Regions from separate parts of the Priestia sp. 179-F W1.4 NHS genome, predicted to be linked through region 1. Evidence: riboswitches for the same ligand, from Rfam matches in the RefSeq annotation. Region 1 holds a riboswitch; each other region holds the start of a gene.
The links. Region 1 has a riboswitch for cyclic di-AMP ahead of ACH0CI_RS05020 (potassium channel family protein). Riboswitches for the same ligand answer to the same signal wherever they lie in the genome.

Region 1 (4,289 bases):
GAGATTTTTTTACTATAAAAAAGGAGGGGCTTTAATGCGCCGACATTCCAAATTGCCCATTGTTCTTGTTTTTGCCTTCTTTTTATTCATCGCAACTGTTTTGTGCGTAACCTCTTATATGTCTTGAACGTATAAATAATATAAAAAAATCGCCTCATCGAAGGCGATTTTTCTATCCTAGCATTATATCTTCGTTTGGATAGCGAACGGCTTCACGCTTTTGCTTAGATAATGAAAACGCAAGCGTTAATGGCCCCACTTTTCCTAAAAACATGATAAAGATAATAATCACGCGTCCAAAGTACGAAAGTGCAGGAGTCGCTCCCATCGATAAACCTACTGTTCCAAACGCAGAAACAACTTCAAACATAATTTTTACAAACGGCAGGTTTTCCGAAATATTTAATAGGAAGATGGCCCCAAACACAAACATAATTGAAATCATCGTAATGGCTAGTGCCTTAAACACATGAAGAGGAAGAAGTCGTCTCTTTAGCAGCACAATATCTTCCCTGCTTCGTAAAAATGCCCATACAGAAAAGACAATCACCACAAACGTCGTGAGTTTGATACCCCCTCCTGTTGACGCACTCCCTGCACCAATGAACATCAATAAAACCATTAAAAACACCGTTGCGTCATGCAAATGAGCTAAATCAATTGTATTAAAGCCAGCGGTTCTTGTTGTTACCGCTTGAAAATAAGAAGCCCATACTTTGTCTCCTAATGATAAATTTCCGAGCGTATGCGAATTGCCGTACTCTAAGAAAAAAATAAAAAGCATGGCAATCACGTTAATGGCGAACGTGCTGATAATCATAATTTTTGAATGCAGCGTTAGTTTTTTATACGATTTTTTCACCCACATATCAGCAAGGACGGTAAACCCTAACCCACCAATAATAAAGAGAAAAGAAATCGTGATGTTAATAATAGGATCTCCTACATACTGAACTAAGTTATCAGACAGTAGTCCGAACCCTGCGTTATTAAAAGCCGAAATCGAATGAAACAAGCTAAAGAACAGCCCCTTAGACCATCCGAATTCCGGAACCCAGCGTATCGCTAAAAAGAGCAGTGCAACAAACTCAATTAAAAATGAAAAGATGAACAACCTTTTAACTAGCAGCACAACTCCACCGACGCTCGTCTGATTTAATGCCTGCTGAACGAGCATACGCTCTTTAAATCCAATTTTTTTACCTAGCATCATAAAAATCAGCACGGCAAATGACATAATGCCGAGACCGCCTATTTGAATTAACAGCATAATAATCGTTTGACCGATGACGGTAAAACGCGTACCTGTATCTACGACGGCTAAGCCGGTCACTGTCATAGCGGAAGTAGATGTAAAAAGGGCGTCTACCCACCGGATTGGCTCAGTAGTAGAAAAAGGCATCATCAATAGAAGAGCACCAATAATAATTCCTCCGCCAAAAATGGAGACAAGCAGCTGCGGAGGAGTGAGTTTAATGATTTGTTTTTTCATGAGTTAAACTCCTTCTTCTTCAAAACGGTTCAAATCGCGATTATGTCCGATAACAATCAGCATATCTCCTTGTTCAATTATTTCATGCGCGGTAGGCGAAATCACCATTTCCCCGTCTTTTCGCTGAAAGCCGATAATATTGCAGCCGTACTTGGCACGAATGTTCAAATCAAACAGCGTTTTATTATGAAGCTTTTTAGAAGCGACAATTTCGACAATACTATAATCCTTTGACAGTTCAATGTAATCAATGATCTTTTCTGACACCACGTGATGAGCAATCCGCTTCGCAATATCGCGCTCAGGATGAATGACTTTGTCCGCTCCTATTTTCTCCAGCACTTTTTGATGATACATATTCACCGCTTTTACCCATACTTGCTTAACGCCCATATCTTTTAAAAGCATCGTTGCAAGCACGCTTGCTTCAATATCGTCTCCAAACGAAATAAGAGCATGATCAACGTTACGAATGCCTAGCCCTTTTAAGCTAGCTTCATCAATTGCGTTCGCTTGCACGACATATGTAGCTGAGTTGCTATATTTCTTTACTACCTCCTGATTGCGGTCAATAGCGAGCACATCCACATCCAAATTAGCAAACTCTTCAACCAAACTGCCTCCAAAACGACCTAATCCCAATACAGCAAACTGTTTTTTCATAATGTATTTATTCCTTTCTTCAACTGCTGTGTGTTCTCTTAGCTTATACTTTTTCTAAAAAATTACATGTTTTTCTTAAAAAAAGCGCAAAAAAACACAGGAAGGCTCCTGTGTTTTTTCACACTCTTCCCCCTCAAAACGCTTGCGAAGTTAGCTGTCGGGTTCGGGTTTTAAGAGTAACCCTACCTTTTTAAGGATTCACCCCGGAGCACAATATGTGCGTAAATAATGGGTCCTCCGCTCCGTAATGGATTAAGCGATTTTTATTCAAATGTCTATGATCTATTTTTTAGAATAATCGACTCGATTCATGATACGTTTCACTTCACGAAAGCTATCTTACTCCTGTGGATTTTGTCTGTCAAGATATTTTTAGGGAAGACATCACTTGCGCTGCAAACTGCAAAAATCATATAAATCTAAACTGACAATCAGTTTGTGAAATTGATCAAACAAATTAATAACAGCCAAAAGCTCTAATAGCTGCGTATCACTGTAAAATTTCTTTAATTGATCCATATCAGCATCCGTCAAATCCCTTGGACGCACTCGGTATACATCTATAAATCGAAACAGCAGTCGATCTTTTTCTTCCAGCTCTTTTTCTCTTAACACTTTTTGATTAAGCGTCTTATCGCCTACATATGACATGCTCATACACGTCTCACAGCCGTTAACACCTGCTAGATAAAGCCTGATTTTTTCCTTAGTCTCTCTTTTTACTATATCACTGTTCCAAAGCTTGTCGTATAGCTCATCATACAACCTTTTTACATCTGGAATTAAATTCAGTGCTTTTTCAAAATTTGTTCCCTCTTCGTTTGTTAACAAAACTCTTGCCATTTTTCACTCACTCCTTTTTAATTATTATAGTAAAAAAAATGGAGATTTCAGATAACAAATAAAACATATTATCTGCTATTACTAATCAAATGAAACATTAATATGAAAGAAGGTTTTCAATTGAAAATTGATGAAATTGATTTATCGATTTTGCAGGCACTGCAGCAAAACAGCCGTCTTTCCTTAAGAGAGCTAGGAAAACAAATTAGCCTGTCTCCTCCTTCAGTGGCAGAGCGAGTAAGACAGCTAGAGAGCTTTGGTATTATAAAAGGATATACAATCGATATTGATTATGAAAAGCTGCAGTTGCCCGTCTCGTGTTTTATTGAAGTAACCATGAAAAACGGAGAGCACGAGCGTTTTAAAAGATTTATTTCTCAGTATCCCTATGCTTTATTCTGTGAACGCATCGCCGGACAGGCTTGCTTCATTACAAAGCTTCAGCTTCCTCACCTGCACGTACTCGAGCAATTTATTAACGAAATTACACCTTATGCCAAAACGATTTCACACATCGCCCTTTCTCACGTGGAGATGTCTTCTGCATTATTGAGTCATTTAAAAGATGAAAAGTGATTGAAACATACGTTCACCGTACTAACGAAAAGATCCGAACGATTCATCGTTCGGATCTTCTTTCCACTAAACTAATTCTGTCCTAGCCTCTTTTATTCGTCCAAAAGCATAAAAAATAACCCTCCAAAGCTGGAGGGTATAAATTTTCCGAATAATGAAAGTTTTACAATTTCATTCTATCAGGTACCGACATTTCTGTCTACTTAAAAATGTAAAAGAGCTCTCTATTAATAGAAAGCTCTTTTACCTGCTTGTTTTTTGAAAACAATCAATCTATATAAAAGGGAACTACCTAAGGTTGAAAGTCACGTGAAACCTTGGTAGTTGATCCTGGATATACCGGTTGATATGATTCAAAACAAGTTCTTTCATCATTTCTTCTTTGACTTCTGATTCCGTTTTTTTATCTTTTTGTTTTAAAATAAGAATATAATAGACTTTACCCATTTTAATGGGCTTACTACACTCTCCGATGTGCTGTTTTTTTAAAACATCTATAAAAGAGGGAGATAGATTCGAAAGCTTTAGATTATCATCATTCTCTATTTTGCTGATGGTCTGGACATCAGCATATTTTTTTTGAACGTCTTGAAGCGATGTTCCTTTTTGCAGCTCAGCCGCAACGGTCTCGGCATCATGTAAAGTTGTAAAAGTTAGCTGCGAAAAAGATACGCGCGTTACATCATTCTCAATACGTGTATAGTAAGCGTCTAGT
Region 2 (4,289 bases), 670 kb from region 1:
GTCGGAATGAGACAGACGAGCAGTGAAATTAAAATAGCCGTGTCGAGCTGAAAGTGCAGGTAGTTTGTGAAAACAGGAAGCGTCACAACTACTAGTAAGAAAATAATCGTCAGACTTGTCAAAACCGTATTTAGCGCAATTTCATTTGGCGTTTTTTGACGCTCTGCTCCTTCAACAAGCGAAATCATTTTATCTAAAAACGATTCACCTTGCTCACACGTAATTTTAATTGTAATTTCATCACTGACAACTCTTGTACCTCCCGTTACAGAGTTAAAGTCCCCGCCTGCTTCTTTCATAACAGGTGCCGATTCACCCGTAATAGCCGATTCATCAACAGACGCCAGTCCTTTAATGATTTCTCCATCTCCAGGAATCATTTCGCCTTGTGAAACGACGACGATGTCTCCTTTTTTTAGTTGCGATGCCGGAACTTGTATCATTTGCCCGTTTTGAAGCTGATTAGCTGTAATATCGCCTTTAGATTTCTTTAATGAGTTTGCCTGTGCTTTTCCTCGTCCTTCTGCTAATGCTTCTGCAAAATTAGCAAAAACAATTGTAAAAAATAACACGAGAGATACGGCAACATTAAACCCTGTGCTTACTGTACTTTCTCCGAAAAGGTCCGGAACAACGGCTAAAAAAAGCGTAATTATAAACCCGATTTCTACTACGAACATGATAGGGTTTTTTATCATCGTTCTTGGGCTGAGCTTGATAAACGCCTGCTTTACTGATTGAATAAAAATCGATGAAGCTTGTTTATCTACAGAACCTTGAATATGACTGTTGCGATCCAATTCAATATTATTTGCAAAATTCCGTTTATTCATTATGATCCTCCGCTTTCTTGATTACAGTGTTAAATACTCAGCAACCGGCCCAAGCACAAGCACTGGGAAAAACGTAAGTGCTCCTACAATAACGGTAGTTCCAATTAAAATGCCGCTAAATAAAGACGTATCTGTTTTAAATGTCCCAGGTGTTTCGGGAACAAGCTGCTTGGATGCTAGTGAGCTCGATACCGCCAGCATCGTAATTAGTCCGAAGTAGCGTCCAATATACATAACAATTCCCGTTGAAATGTTCCAAAACGGCGTTGCATCACCGAGTCCTTCAAAGCCGGATCCATTGTTTGCTGCTGACGACGTAAATTCATACAATGCCTGACTTAAGCCGTGAAAGCCAGGGTTTGATATACCTTCTATTCCTAAATGAGTGGTAAGTGCTACAGCTGTTCCTCCTAAAATTAGCAGCGGTTGCAAAATAAGCGTCACGGCAATGAGTTTCATTTCTTTTCCTTCAATTTTTTTACCTACGTATTCTGGTGTTCTTCCAACCATTAAACCTGATAAAAATACAGCAATGATGACGTACATCATAACATTCATAAATCCTGCTCCGACACCGCCAAATACGGTATTTAACATCATATTTCCAAGCGTTAATAACCCGGTAAGAGGCGTCAGGGTATCGTGCATGGTGTTGACTGCACCTGTTTCACTTGCTGTCGTCACGATGGCGTAAAGCGTCGACATGCCGACACCAAAACGGACTTCTTTCCCTTCCATATAACCGCTCGCTTCATTTAGATGAAAAGCACCAAGTCTTGGATTGCCTCCCCACTCTGTTACAAACGCTGTGCTTAAAATAACGATAAACAGCATACTCATCGCTACAAACAAGATGCGGCCTTGTTTACGCTGTCCGATCATTTTTCCGTACGTAAAAGGAAGGGCTGTTGGCAATAACAGCATAAGGACGATTTGTAATACATTGCTCCACGCATTAGGATTTTCAAATGGATGAGCTGAATTGACACCAAAAAATCCCCCTCCGTTGTTGCCTAGCTCTTTGATTGAAAGAAAAGAAGCAACTGGTCCCCTTGCTATTTGCTGCGTTGCTCCTTCTAATGTATGGGCAGTCACAGTCCCGCTTAACGTTTGAGGGACACCTAAAAACGCAAATAAAATGCCTGTTATAAAAGCGATAGGAAGTAAAATACGCGTAATTGATTTTACAAAGTCAACAAAAAAGTTTCCCATTTCCTTCCCTGCTAGCCCGCGAATAAAAGCGATTGCTACTGCAAGTGCCGTTGCTGGTGCTGCAAACATCATAAATACAACGGCTGCCATCTGCGAGAAATAGGACAAACCTGATTCGCCGCTGTAGTGCTGCAAGTTCGTATTTGTCATAAAACTAATGGCCGTGTTAAAAGCAAGAGCCGGATCCATTCCTTTAATGTGGCTTGGGTTAAGCGGCAGTACCTCTTGAAACCGGAAGATAAGATACACTACAAAAATCATAAACGTATTTGTTAACACAAGAGCCAATGCATATTGCTTCCACGTCTGATTATGCCCTTTAATTCCTGCTGCTTTAAACATAACTGTTTCTATCTTTCCTACCAAGCTAGTGTTTTTGTCGTTTGAAAACACATTCGCTATATAAATACCTACGGGCTTTGCAATAAGCGCTACAAAAACAAGCAGCAGCGCAACTGATAGTAGAAAAATCCCCACGTTTTATTCCTCCGCTTATTAAAATTGTTCTGGATTTAACAGTACATATACTAAATAAATTAAAACGAGAACTGAAATACCTAACAAAATGAACGACATGTTCACTTCTCCTCTCTTTCGTCTACTACATGAGACGACCAGCAAATAATTCCGTACATAGCAGCTGTTAATATGACAAGCGTTCCAAGCATGATCATATCCAAGTTGCTCCCTCCTAACTGTTTCCTGACAAAAATGATAGCTTCTAAGTTTAGTGACGGTTTCTTTTCATAAAGCATCACGTCCAAAAAAGCTAACCGTGAGACGTGATGCTGATTTTTCCCACTAAAAAACCGCAGAAGAGAGTTCTCTTCCGCGGTTTAATGCACGACAAATAAGCCGTGATTCACACGAATTTTTTACTCCCAAAACGCTTACGGAGTTAGCTGTCGGATTCGGGTTATGGAAGTAACCCTACTCAGTTAAGAGATTCACCCCTAGTACATACGTACAAAATATTGGGTCCCCCGCTCATAATTGATTAAGCGTATATTTGTTATTTAATTTTTAGACTTAATGCTGACTTTTACTGCTGCGTTTAAAACTTTGATTAGCTAACGTAGACAAATAGCGGTTTGCTAGATCAAAAGATTGCTGATCGCACATGGCCCGATATTCAATCATTTGAATCATTTGCTTAGATAAATGCATCCTGACGCTCCTTTCACCTATATTTTGAAAGGAGCGTACTATCCGCTGTTATAGAAAACGACCACGATTACACCATCCTCTCTCTTAACGCTTACGAAGTTAGCTGACGGGTTCGGGTCAAGAAAGTAACCCTACTCAATTAAGAGATTCACCCCTGATAATTGGGTCCTCCGCTCTTTCCTTCTCTTTCAGAAAAGACTCAGCGTTTCACAGTGGAACGTTTCATGAGAGTAATCTTACTCCTGTTAAAATTTACTGTCAACAACATTTTTTGAAATTTTAAAAGCTTTATTTTTCTATGTTTATTCATTATTTTAAAATAATAGATTCAAAAAAAAAACGAACCACTAATCAAATACCTTGATCAATGGTTCGTTTTTCACTTCGGCTAACATACGTCTGTTTCAGTCTCTTTTTTAGCTCATTTTCTCAATTTCATTTACAAGAATTGAAATGGCATCCGTTTTTGTTGCTTCACGCATTGTACGCTTCATTGTACTTGCCTGCTGCTGAAGCTCATTTACTTCACGCAAAAACAGTTCTTTTGTTAACTGCTCTTCTTCTACAACCATACAGTAGCCTTTTTTCTTAAAGGATTGTGCATTTAAAATTTGATCTCCGCGACTCTGTGCTTTTGATAAAGGAATAATCATCATCGGTTTATGAAGAGCTAAAAACTCAAAAATGGCATTGGATCCGCCGCGTGTAATCACATAATCAGTTGCCGCTAGAACATCTGGAAGCTGTTCGTTTACGTATTCTAACTGACGGTATCCCGACTCTTTTTCAAGGCTTGTATCAATATTGCCTTTTCCGCAAAGGTGTACAATTTGGAATTTCTTTTGCAGTTCAGGCAAAGACTCTCGAACGATTTCATTAATACGGCGTGCTCCTAAACTTCCGCCCATAATTGTTAAAATGGGGCGCTTATCATAAAAGCGTAGCCAGCTTTCCCCGTTCGCTGCGCTTCCGCTAAATAGCTCTTTTCGAATAGGTGAACCAACAACCTGCACTTTTTCTTTTGGAAAGTAGTTTGCGGCTTCATCAAAAGAAGTAAAAATTTTAGTGGCAAATTTC
Region 3 (4,289 bases), 130 kb from region 1:
AAGTTTAATATCACCAGTGAATTTGGAGGCTGGATGACGGATTATCTGTCTGAATCACAGGTGGTAGATTTAATTAAATACGTGGATGAAATTAATTTAAAACACGGAGCAACCGATACGATTACGGATCCGTTAACTGATAAAGTTCGTGAAATTGAAAAACGCGGATACGCAGCAGGATTAAAGCTATTGCGTGCCCAAGTGCGTCATTTAGGAACAGAGCAAAATTTAGAAATTTTAAAAAGCATTTATGAATACTTAAAAGAAAAAATTGATATGCAGTATAAAACGGAAGTAGCTGATTTAATAACAGACAAAGAAGATGGTCAGCATATCGTGCGCGGTATTGAATTGAAGAATGGTGATAGAATTACGGCTGATAAAGTCGTGGTTTCACCAGGTCGAGACGGCTCGAAGTGGATGAGCGACTTACTAAAAAAACGCCGTTTGAAAATGATTAACAATCAAGTAGACATCGGTGTTCGAGTAGAAACATCTAACGTTGTTATGGAAGAAATCAACAAGCACTTGTACGAAGGGAAATTTATTTACAATACGTCTGTAGGTACAAGAGTCAGAACGTTCTGCAGCAATCCTTCAGGGCATGTGGTAGTAGAGAATCATTCAGGGATTATGTTAGCAAATGGACACGCATACAAAGATCCGAAGCTTGGAAGTCAAAATACGAACTTTGCGCTGCTTGTTTCTCATAAATTTTCGGATCCATTTGATCAGCCGAACGAATATGCGCACGAAGTATCAAGATTAGCTAATATGCTGTCAAACGGAGGCTTAGTTGTTCAAAAGTATGGAGATATTTTAAAGGGGCGCCGTTCAACAGCGAATCGAATTAAAGAAGGCTTTTTAGAACCAACGTTAAAAGAAGCTGTCCCTGGTGATTTGGGTTTAGTGCTTCCATACAATACAATGAAAAGCTTAATTGAAATGACAGAAGCACTGGATCATGTAACGCCTGGGTTAGCATCCGAACATACGCTGTTTTACGGTGTGGAAGCGAAATTTTACTCCGCCCGCCCGAAGTTAAACGATAAGTTTGAAACTGAAATTTCCGGTTTATACGTGGGAGGAGACGGAGCTGGTATTACGCGAGGACTCGCGCAGGCAAGTGCGTGTGGTGTGTGGGTAGCTCGTGACATTGTTGAAAAATTAAAGAATCGTAAAGCAAGTTCTGAACCTGTTACTGTATAAAAAAGGGGCCGTCACGGCCTCTTTTTTTATGGGTTAAATAACGAGAGGGAATAAGTAAAAAGTAAAGAACTTGTACCGTTCCAACTCCGATAGTTTTATATGATAATTACCCGCTCCTTTTTTAAAAGATAGTAGGAAATCTATACTTCTATCTTGAGCAGAATTAAGTAGAATAAGGGGAATTGATAATGTCGATTTCTTCGCATCAATAAAGTCAGTGAAATTTTAGGGAGTGTATATCAAGCAGTACAGGGATAAAATCAACAGTTGGAAAGAGTTATTTTTTTGATAAGTAAAATATTTATGGAAGCAGTAAAGTACATAGATATCGGAATAATTATACATATTTATGAATGATATTAATGAGAAGAAAGTTCACTTTATAAACTATTTTTTGAATTGATTTTTTATTCATTAGATTGTAAGTCTTGTTAAATAGGTGTTTTTGGTTTATTGAAATATGATGTAAATATTTTAAAATACAACAATTCTCAACTTTTTACGATAAAATCATGCATTATTTTTGAATAAAAACTTGATAGAAACATATAAAATGAATTTTAATTAAAGTAACAATTATTATCATGCAAAAATATTAAAGAAAATTATTTGCTTAATCTCTTTTGTTTTATAAGAGAACGGAGGACCCATATTTGTGCGTAATGTACTTGGGGTGAATCTTGAATGAATCAAGTAGGATAACTCACATACCCGAATCCGACAGCTAACTCCGTAAGCATTCAGTGAGGGAATAACAGGTCTATGAAACCATGATATTCTCATGGTTTTTTGTATAGCTAAAAATATTCCTAAACTATTAATCTGAAAATTTTTAATATATTGTATATTTTGAGTGTTATCGCCCTCAATGCATGGTAAAATAAGTATGGTAGTTAGAATCATTCTAATATAATTTATTTACGGGAGGTAAATCTATGAAGCTATCGACAAAGATTATTATCGCGCTAATTGCTGGTGCTATTGTAGGAGTGTTAATCAATGCTTTTGCTCCAAGTGCTTTTGCTCCGCTGGACAAGTACTTGTTTACACCGCTTGGCCAAATTTTCTTAAGCTTAATTAAAATGCTTGTTGTACCAATTGTGTTTTTCTCTATCACGTTAGGTGTAGCAGGTTTAGGAGATCCTAAAAAATTAGGAAGAATCGGGGCAAAAACAGTTTCCTACTTCCTAGTGACAACAACCGTTGCAATTATTATCGGTTTAATTTTAGCGTATGCAATTAAACCGGGTACATTTGGATCTTTTGATACACAAAACGCTTCTTTTGAAGCTGAAAAAGCACCACCGGTTGGAGAGACATTCTTAAATATGATTCCAGTCAATCCAATTCAAGCGATGGCTGAAGGGAATATGCTTCAACTTATTGTTTTCTCTATCTTTATCGGTTTTGGTATCACGATGCTTGGAAGTAAAACAAAAGGACTTTACAATTTACTTGAGCAAGGAAATGAATTGATGATGTACCTTGTGAATCTAGTGATGAAGTTTGCTCCGTACGGAACATTTGGGCTTCTTGCAACCGCGGTTGGAAGTCAAGGCTGGCAGGCAATTAAAGCGATGGGGCTATACATGATTGTAGTCGTGCTCGCGCTGTTCATCCATTCAATCGTAACATATGGGGGATCAGTCGCTCTTATGGCCAAACGTAACCCTATTGAATTTTTTAAGGGTTTTGCTCCTGCGATGACAGTTGGATTCAGTACATCAAGCAGTAATGCAACGCTTCCGATTTCAATGAATGTGGCGCAAAAAAATCTTCGTGTCCCCGAGTCTATCAGCAGTTTTGTTCAGCCATTAGGTGCAACTATTAACATGGATGGAACGGCAATTATGCAAGGTGTAGCGACTATTTTTATTGCGCAAGTATACGGGGTTGACCTGTCGCTGGGTGCTCTTGTGACGGTTGTATTGACAGCGGTGCTTGCTAGTATTGGTACAGCAGGTGTGCCTGGAGTTGGTCTCATTATGCTAGCAATGGTATTGAGTTCGGTTGGTCTGCCTGTAGCAGGTATCGGATTGATTATTGGAATTGATCGCTTGCTTGACATGCTTCGTACATCTGTAAATATTACGGGAGACGCTGCGTGTGCCGTTATTGTGGCTGAGTCAGAAGCAAAGCGTATCGATAAATCTGTAACGCAATCAGCTTAATATGTGTAAAAGCTCTAGCTATATGCTAGGGCTTTTTTTATTGGCAAGAAACTCTTCTTTTCAGCATACAGTTTAATAAGAGTGTGTGTTTGAAAGGAGAGTGCGGAAATGAATAAAACCCATGTGATAAAGCCGCTGCTCGACGACGACTACCCAGTTATTTCATATGGAAAAGGAATTTATTTGTACGACCAAGATGGAAAAAAGTACATAGATGCTTCGTCAGGGGCAGTTACAGCAAGTATCGGACACGGCGTAAAAGAAATTATTGATGCGATGACGGATCAGGCACAGAAAGTTGCGTTTGTATATCGGTCGCAGTTTACAAGCGATCCGACGGAAGCCTTAGCTAAGAAACTATGTGAATTAAGCAGCAATCATTTCCAGTGGAGCTTTTTTGTTAACAGCGGGACAGAAGCGACTGAAACGGCTATGAAAACAGCCATTCAGCATTTTCAAGAGCAAGGAAAGCCAACCAAAACAAAGGTTTTGTCACGCTGGATGAGCTATCACGGTATTACAATAGGAGCGCTGTCTATGTCAGGGCACGTTGGAAGACGAAAACGTTTCTCGTCTTTGCTTGAAGATTATCCTTCGGTTTCACCTCCTTATTGCTATCGATGTCCGTTTCATCAAACCTATCCATCCTGTAATCTTGCTTGTGCACACGAATTGGAAACAGTTATCAAACGAACCGGCCCTGAACATATTGCTGCTTTTATTACAGAGCCCATTGTAGGAGCTGCTGGAGCAGCTCTCACACCTCCAACCGGTTATTATGAAGTGATAAGAGAAATTTGTGATAAATATGATGTGTTATGGATAGCCGATGAAGTCATGACTGGAGTTGGGCGTACAGGCGTGATGTTTGCATATGAGCACTGGGGAGCTAAACCAGACATCATGACG
Region 4 (4,289 bases), 190 kb from region 1:
AGTGTATGTGAATTTAAAAATTAAAAACCTCCAACATATAAGTTGGAGGTTTTTAGTCATGTTTCATTATTTTTTAAAACGATAAGGTACCGTTGTAACGATTACGTTTTTACGGTAAAGCAAATGTGCTTTTAACAGCAGACTGGACTGATTATGAAGGATGTTTTGCCAGCTTTTTTTCGTGATGAACTGCGGAATAACAACCGTAATAGCCATATTATTTTCCCGGGCTTTTTCTTCAGCCATATCGATGAATCGAAACAGCGGACGCACAAGACTGCGGTATTGAGAGTGAAACGTAACAATACGAATATCAGGCTGCCACTTTTCCCACTTCTCTTCCATTCTCTTTTCGCTTTCTCGGTCAAAAGCAACGTGCACCGCAATAACGGTATCACCAATCGTTCTTGCATAGTTCAATGAATTTTCCACTACCTTTGTCATTCCTGCTACAGGAACAATGACCACACTTCCTTCAAGCTTTCCAATCTTTTCTCCTTGCTTAATACGAAGCTGCTCTCCTACCGCTTCATAATGCGTATGAATGCGATGAAAAATATAAACGATAACCGGTAAGAAAACAAGCACGGACCATACTTGTGAAAACTTCGTTGTAAACAAAATGATTAGCACCGTTAAGGTAATGAGGGCACCAATTAAGTTAATGGTTAGCTTTCCTTGCCAGCCGGCCGGCTTTTCTCTAAGCCATTTGACAATCATGCCTGTTTGAGAAAGCGTAAATGGAATAAACACTCCAACTGCATAAAGAGGAATTAATTGTTCCGTCGCTCCTTTAAAAGCGACAAGTAAGACAATAGAAGCAATTCCCAGAGTCACAATTCCATTTGAATAGCCTAGTCGATCGCCGCGAATTTGAAACATTCTTGGCATGTATTTATCAGACGATAAGTTTACGGCAAGCAAAGGGAAAGCTGAAAAACCTGTATTCGCCGCTAGTACTAAAATCAGAGCTGTGGTACCTTGAATAAAATAATAAAATCCATTTCGTCCAAATACACTCGATGCAATTTGTGATACAACCGTTTCATCTGCTTTTGGAGAAATGCCAAGCCAATAAGCTAAAAACGTGATGCCAGAAAATAAAACGGCTAAAATACCGCCCATCAGCATTAATGTATGAACAGCATTTTTTGCACCTGGATCTTTAAAGTTAGGCACTGCATTCGAAATAGCTTCGACACCAGTCAATGCCGAACAGCCTGATGAAAAAGCTTTTAATAATAAAAACAAACTAATACCTGGCACTACGGTACCGAGAGATGTATGAAGCTCAGGTGAAACTTGACCTGTCACTATTTTGAAGAAGCCCACCGCTATTAGCAAAATAAGAGCAATCACAAATAAATAAACCGGATAAGCTAAGACAGAAGCGGATTCTGTTACACCTCGTAAATTTAAAACCGTAATAAAAATCACCAGCAAACACGCAATTACTACGTTATAGTGATGCAGCGTTGGAAAAGCCGAAGTTAAAGCATCGGTTCCTGCTGAAACACTCACGGCAACTGTTAAAATATAATCTACTAACAGTGATCCCCCAGCGATAAGTCCAGGATTTTCTCCTAAATTGGTTTTCGAAACAATATAAGCTCCTCCGCCTTGCGGATACGCATAAATAATTTGACGATATGAAAGAATTAAAGCCGTCAGCAGCACCAATACCCCAATCGCAATTGGAATCGAATACCAATAGGCAAGCACACCCACTGTTGCAAGGACAATCAAAATCTGTTCTGTTCCATAAGCCACTGAAGATAAGGCATCTGATGATAAAATAGCCAGCGCTTTAAGCTTACTAAGCTTTTGATCGCCTAACTCTTTTGTTTTGAGCGGCTTTCCAATCAATAATCTCTTGAGAACTGAATAGTTCACGTAATTTCCCTCCGATGATTGCTTAGCTAGTATTCACTGTTCGTTGCTAAGCTCCGTTACAAGTTCATGAATAAGTGATATTATCCCTAAAAAATACCTTTTTATGTTAAAAAAGCGCACAAAAAAACACTAAGGGTTCTCAGCGTTTTTACACAGCTTAAACCTCCTCTCCAAAACGCTTATGGGGTTAGCTGTCGGATTCGGGCTATGAGAGTAGCCCTACCTTTTAAAAAAAGGATTCACCCCAAGTGACAATGCACAAATTTGGGTCCCCCACTTCTGACGAATTAAGCGATAACAGGTCAATATAATTTTCGGTTAAAGAGTATGATCGATAACATGTTTCTTTCATAACTATCCTTTGTTCTTAGATAATATACTCCCGTACAAATGGTTTGTAAAGCATTATTTTACGTAAACGGTAAAATAGTGCTTAAGGCGCTTTTAAGGGGAAAACAAAAGGCCTTCTGCCTGCTTACAGAAGACCTGCTTTCTTTAACTTTTTGCTTTTAAAACGGCTGCTAGCTTGTTTTTCGTTTGAGGACCATAAATGCCATCTACATCATAAGGAAAATACACAAGCTGAAAACGTCTGACTGCATCTTTCGTTTGTACTCCATATATTCCGTCTACTGACCCTACTTTAAAATTAACCGCGTTTAATGCTCTTTGAATCTGTTTCACTGCTTCTCCAGAATCGCCTTGTTTTAAAATTCCATTGGGAAGTGGATATTGTTCAGAAGGTGGTGTTGGAGTAGGTGTTGGTGAAGTTCCTGAAGGAATAACAATTGTTTTTCCAACCTGTAGTGTTAAAGGATCAGAAAGCCCTGTATTTGCTTCTTGAAGCGCTTGTACTGTTATGCCGTACTTCTGTGCAATACTGTACAGCGTATCTCCTTGCTTAATTGTATACGTTTTTTCACCTGGTTCAGAAGGTGATGGATTTGGTGTTGGTGTTGGATTTGGGTTTGGAACTGCACGACGAGGTAAATTTAAATATACGGCAATTCCTTTTGCATACGATTCACCCATGCTTTTTAAAAAAGCTTCATTTTGAAGAAGTGCTGCATCGGCGCTCCTATCAATAAAAGCTATTTCAGTTAGTACTGCAGGCATATTTGTTAAGCGAAGCACCGCATAATTGGCCGATTTTCGTCCACGATTCGGATGATTATACGACAGCAGCGTTGGCTGTACTTGCCCGTGCACAATCGATTGAAACGTTTTACTAGCATTGCTAGCGCTTCTATAAACATAATCTTCGTATCCTGTTCCTCCACCGGCATTTACGTGAATAGACATAAATGCATCTGCTCCCCACGAATTAGCTTGAGAAGCGCGCTGAGATAACGATAAAAAAGTATCTGTGGTACGGGTGGTTTTAATCGTAAAGTCACTGTAAGTGCTATTTAAATAGCTTATTAAATATTGTTGAATTTTTAACACTAAGTTTTTTTCATACAGTCCATTCGCTCCAACTGCTCCTGCATCTGCCCCACCATGCCCTGCATCAAGATAGATTTTTTTCATATTACTTGTCCCTCCTTATTGCTAACATATGCATGAGGGAAAAAAGTGCTACGTATACTAGCCTACTTAGTGAAAAATTACTAAAAAAGGAGATTGAGACATAACGAAATCACTTCAACCTAAAAACGAACAAATGGGATAAATGCGCTAGTATGGATGGCTCGTTACATCGCTGGTGAATTCCGTGCAAGGCTTCGCTTTCCGCGGGAGGCTGGTGAGCCTCCTCGTCGCGTGCGCTACTGCGGAGTCTCACCTATTCCGCTTTTCCCGCATGAGTCCCTCCAATCAACTGCTAGAAGCAACTAAATAGATGAAATCTACGTTCATCCTACCAATAAAAAAATCCACACAATTCATCGTGCGGTTCCCTCCCCCTAACATACTTTTGGTCCAAATTCTATTCTGGTTGATTAAAGTATAGATCAGGAGGGTCTATTATTTATAACGTTAGGACCTATTTAAAAAGCAGAACGCCTACAACAATGAGAATAATCCAAATTGGAATGCTTATCAATATCCCTATCACTAAACCTTTAAAGAAATTTCCTTCTTTCATTTTTATTACATTCCTCTCCAACAGTATTTTCTAACGATACTATGATTGGCTGAAAACTCTCTGAAGTTATACTGAAATACAGTGCAGAGTGAACACATAAACAATCTCACTATCTGTTATACACTACTTTTACATATAGATTCAATGAGACAAAAAGCTTATCCTTTTTGATTCATGTAAACAAATTCTTTCTTGTATGTAACAAAACAATAAAAAAGCTCCCTGTAAATTATACGACAGGCAGCTTTTTTATAAACAAGCTATATTATTCAATTTACGTATGCAGAATATTATTTATTCATTGTGAAAA

Region 2: it holds a riboswitch for cyclic di-AMP, as region 1 does, so the genes downstream of both, kdpF (K(+)-transporting ATPase subunit F) here and ACH0CI_RS05020 (potassium channel family protein) in region 1, are expected to answer to the same signal.
Region 3: it holds a riboswitch for cyclic di-AMP, as region 1 does, so the genes downstream of both, ACH0CI_RS04320 (dicarboxylate/amino acid:cation symporter) here and ACH0CI_RS05020 (potassium channel family protein) in region 1, are expected to answer to the same signal.
Region 4: it holds a riboswitch for cyclic di-AMP, as region 1 does, so the genes downstream of both, ACH0CI_RS04035 (APC family permease) here and ACH0CI_RS05020 (potassium channel family protein) in region 1, are expected to answer to the same signal.

Annotation. Positions count from the first base shown of each region.
Region 1 covers NZ_JBIQFF010000001.1:980,586-984,874, reverse strand. The annotation lists gene ACH0CI_RS05025 (TrkH family potassium uptake protein) at 173-1,492, opposite strand; gene ACH0CI_RS05020 (potassium channel family protein) at 1,496-2,155, opposite strand; cyclic di-AMP (ydaO/yuaA leader) riboswitch at 2,280-2,424, opposite strand; gene ACH0CI_RS05015 (carboxymuconolactone decarboxylase family protein) at 2,540-2,998, opposite strand; gene ACH0CI_RS05010 (Lrp/AsnC family transcriptional regulator) at 3,119-3,574, shown strand; gene ACH0CI_RS05005 (peptidyl-prolyl cis-trans isomerase) at 3,863-4,289, opposite strand, start outside.
Region 2 covers NZ_JBIQFF010000001.1:1,651,064-1,655,352, reverse strand. The annotation lists gene kdpB (potassium-transporting ATPase subunit KdpB) at 1-833, opposite strand, end outside; gene kdpA (potassium-transporting ATPase subunit KdpA) at 855-2,516, opposite strand; gene kdpF (K(+)-transporting ATPase subunit F) at 2,541-2,621, opposite strand; cyclic di-AMP (ydaO/yuaA leader) riboswitch at 2,919-3,059, opposite strand; gene ACH0CI_RS09030 (hypothetical protein) at 3,075-3,212, opposite strand; cyclic di-AMP (ydaO/yuaA leader) riboswitch at 3,285-3,427, opposite strand; gene ACH0CI_RS09025 (undecaprenyldiphospho-muramoylpentapeptide beta-N-acetylglucosaminyltransferase) at 3,629-4,289, opposite strand, start outside.
Region 3 covers NZ_JBIQFF010000001.1:849,823-854,111, forward strand. The annotation lists gene ACH0CI_RS04315 (NAD(P)/FAD-dependent oxidoreductase) at 1-1,209, shown strand, start outside; cyclic di-AMP (ydaO/yuaA leader) riboswitch at 1,810-1,964, shown strand; gene ACH0CI_RS04320 (dicarboxylate/amino acid:cation symporter) at 2,145-3,380, shown strand; gene ACH0CI_RS04325 (aspartate aminotransferase family protein) at 3,489-4,289, shown strand, end outside.
Region 4 covers NZ_JBIQFF010000001.1:793,210-797,498, reverse strand. The annotation lists gene ACH0CI_RS04035 (APC family permease) at 67-1,893, opposite strand; cyclic di-AMP (ydaO/yuaA leader) riboswitch at 2,055-2,197, opposite strand; gene ACH0CI_RS04030 (N-acetylmuramoyl-L-alanine amidase) at 2,389-3,423, opposite strand; gene ACH0CI_RS04025 (hypothetical protein) at 3,580-3,729, shown strand.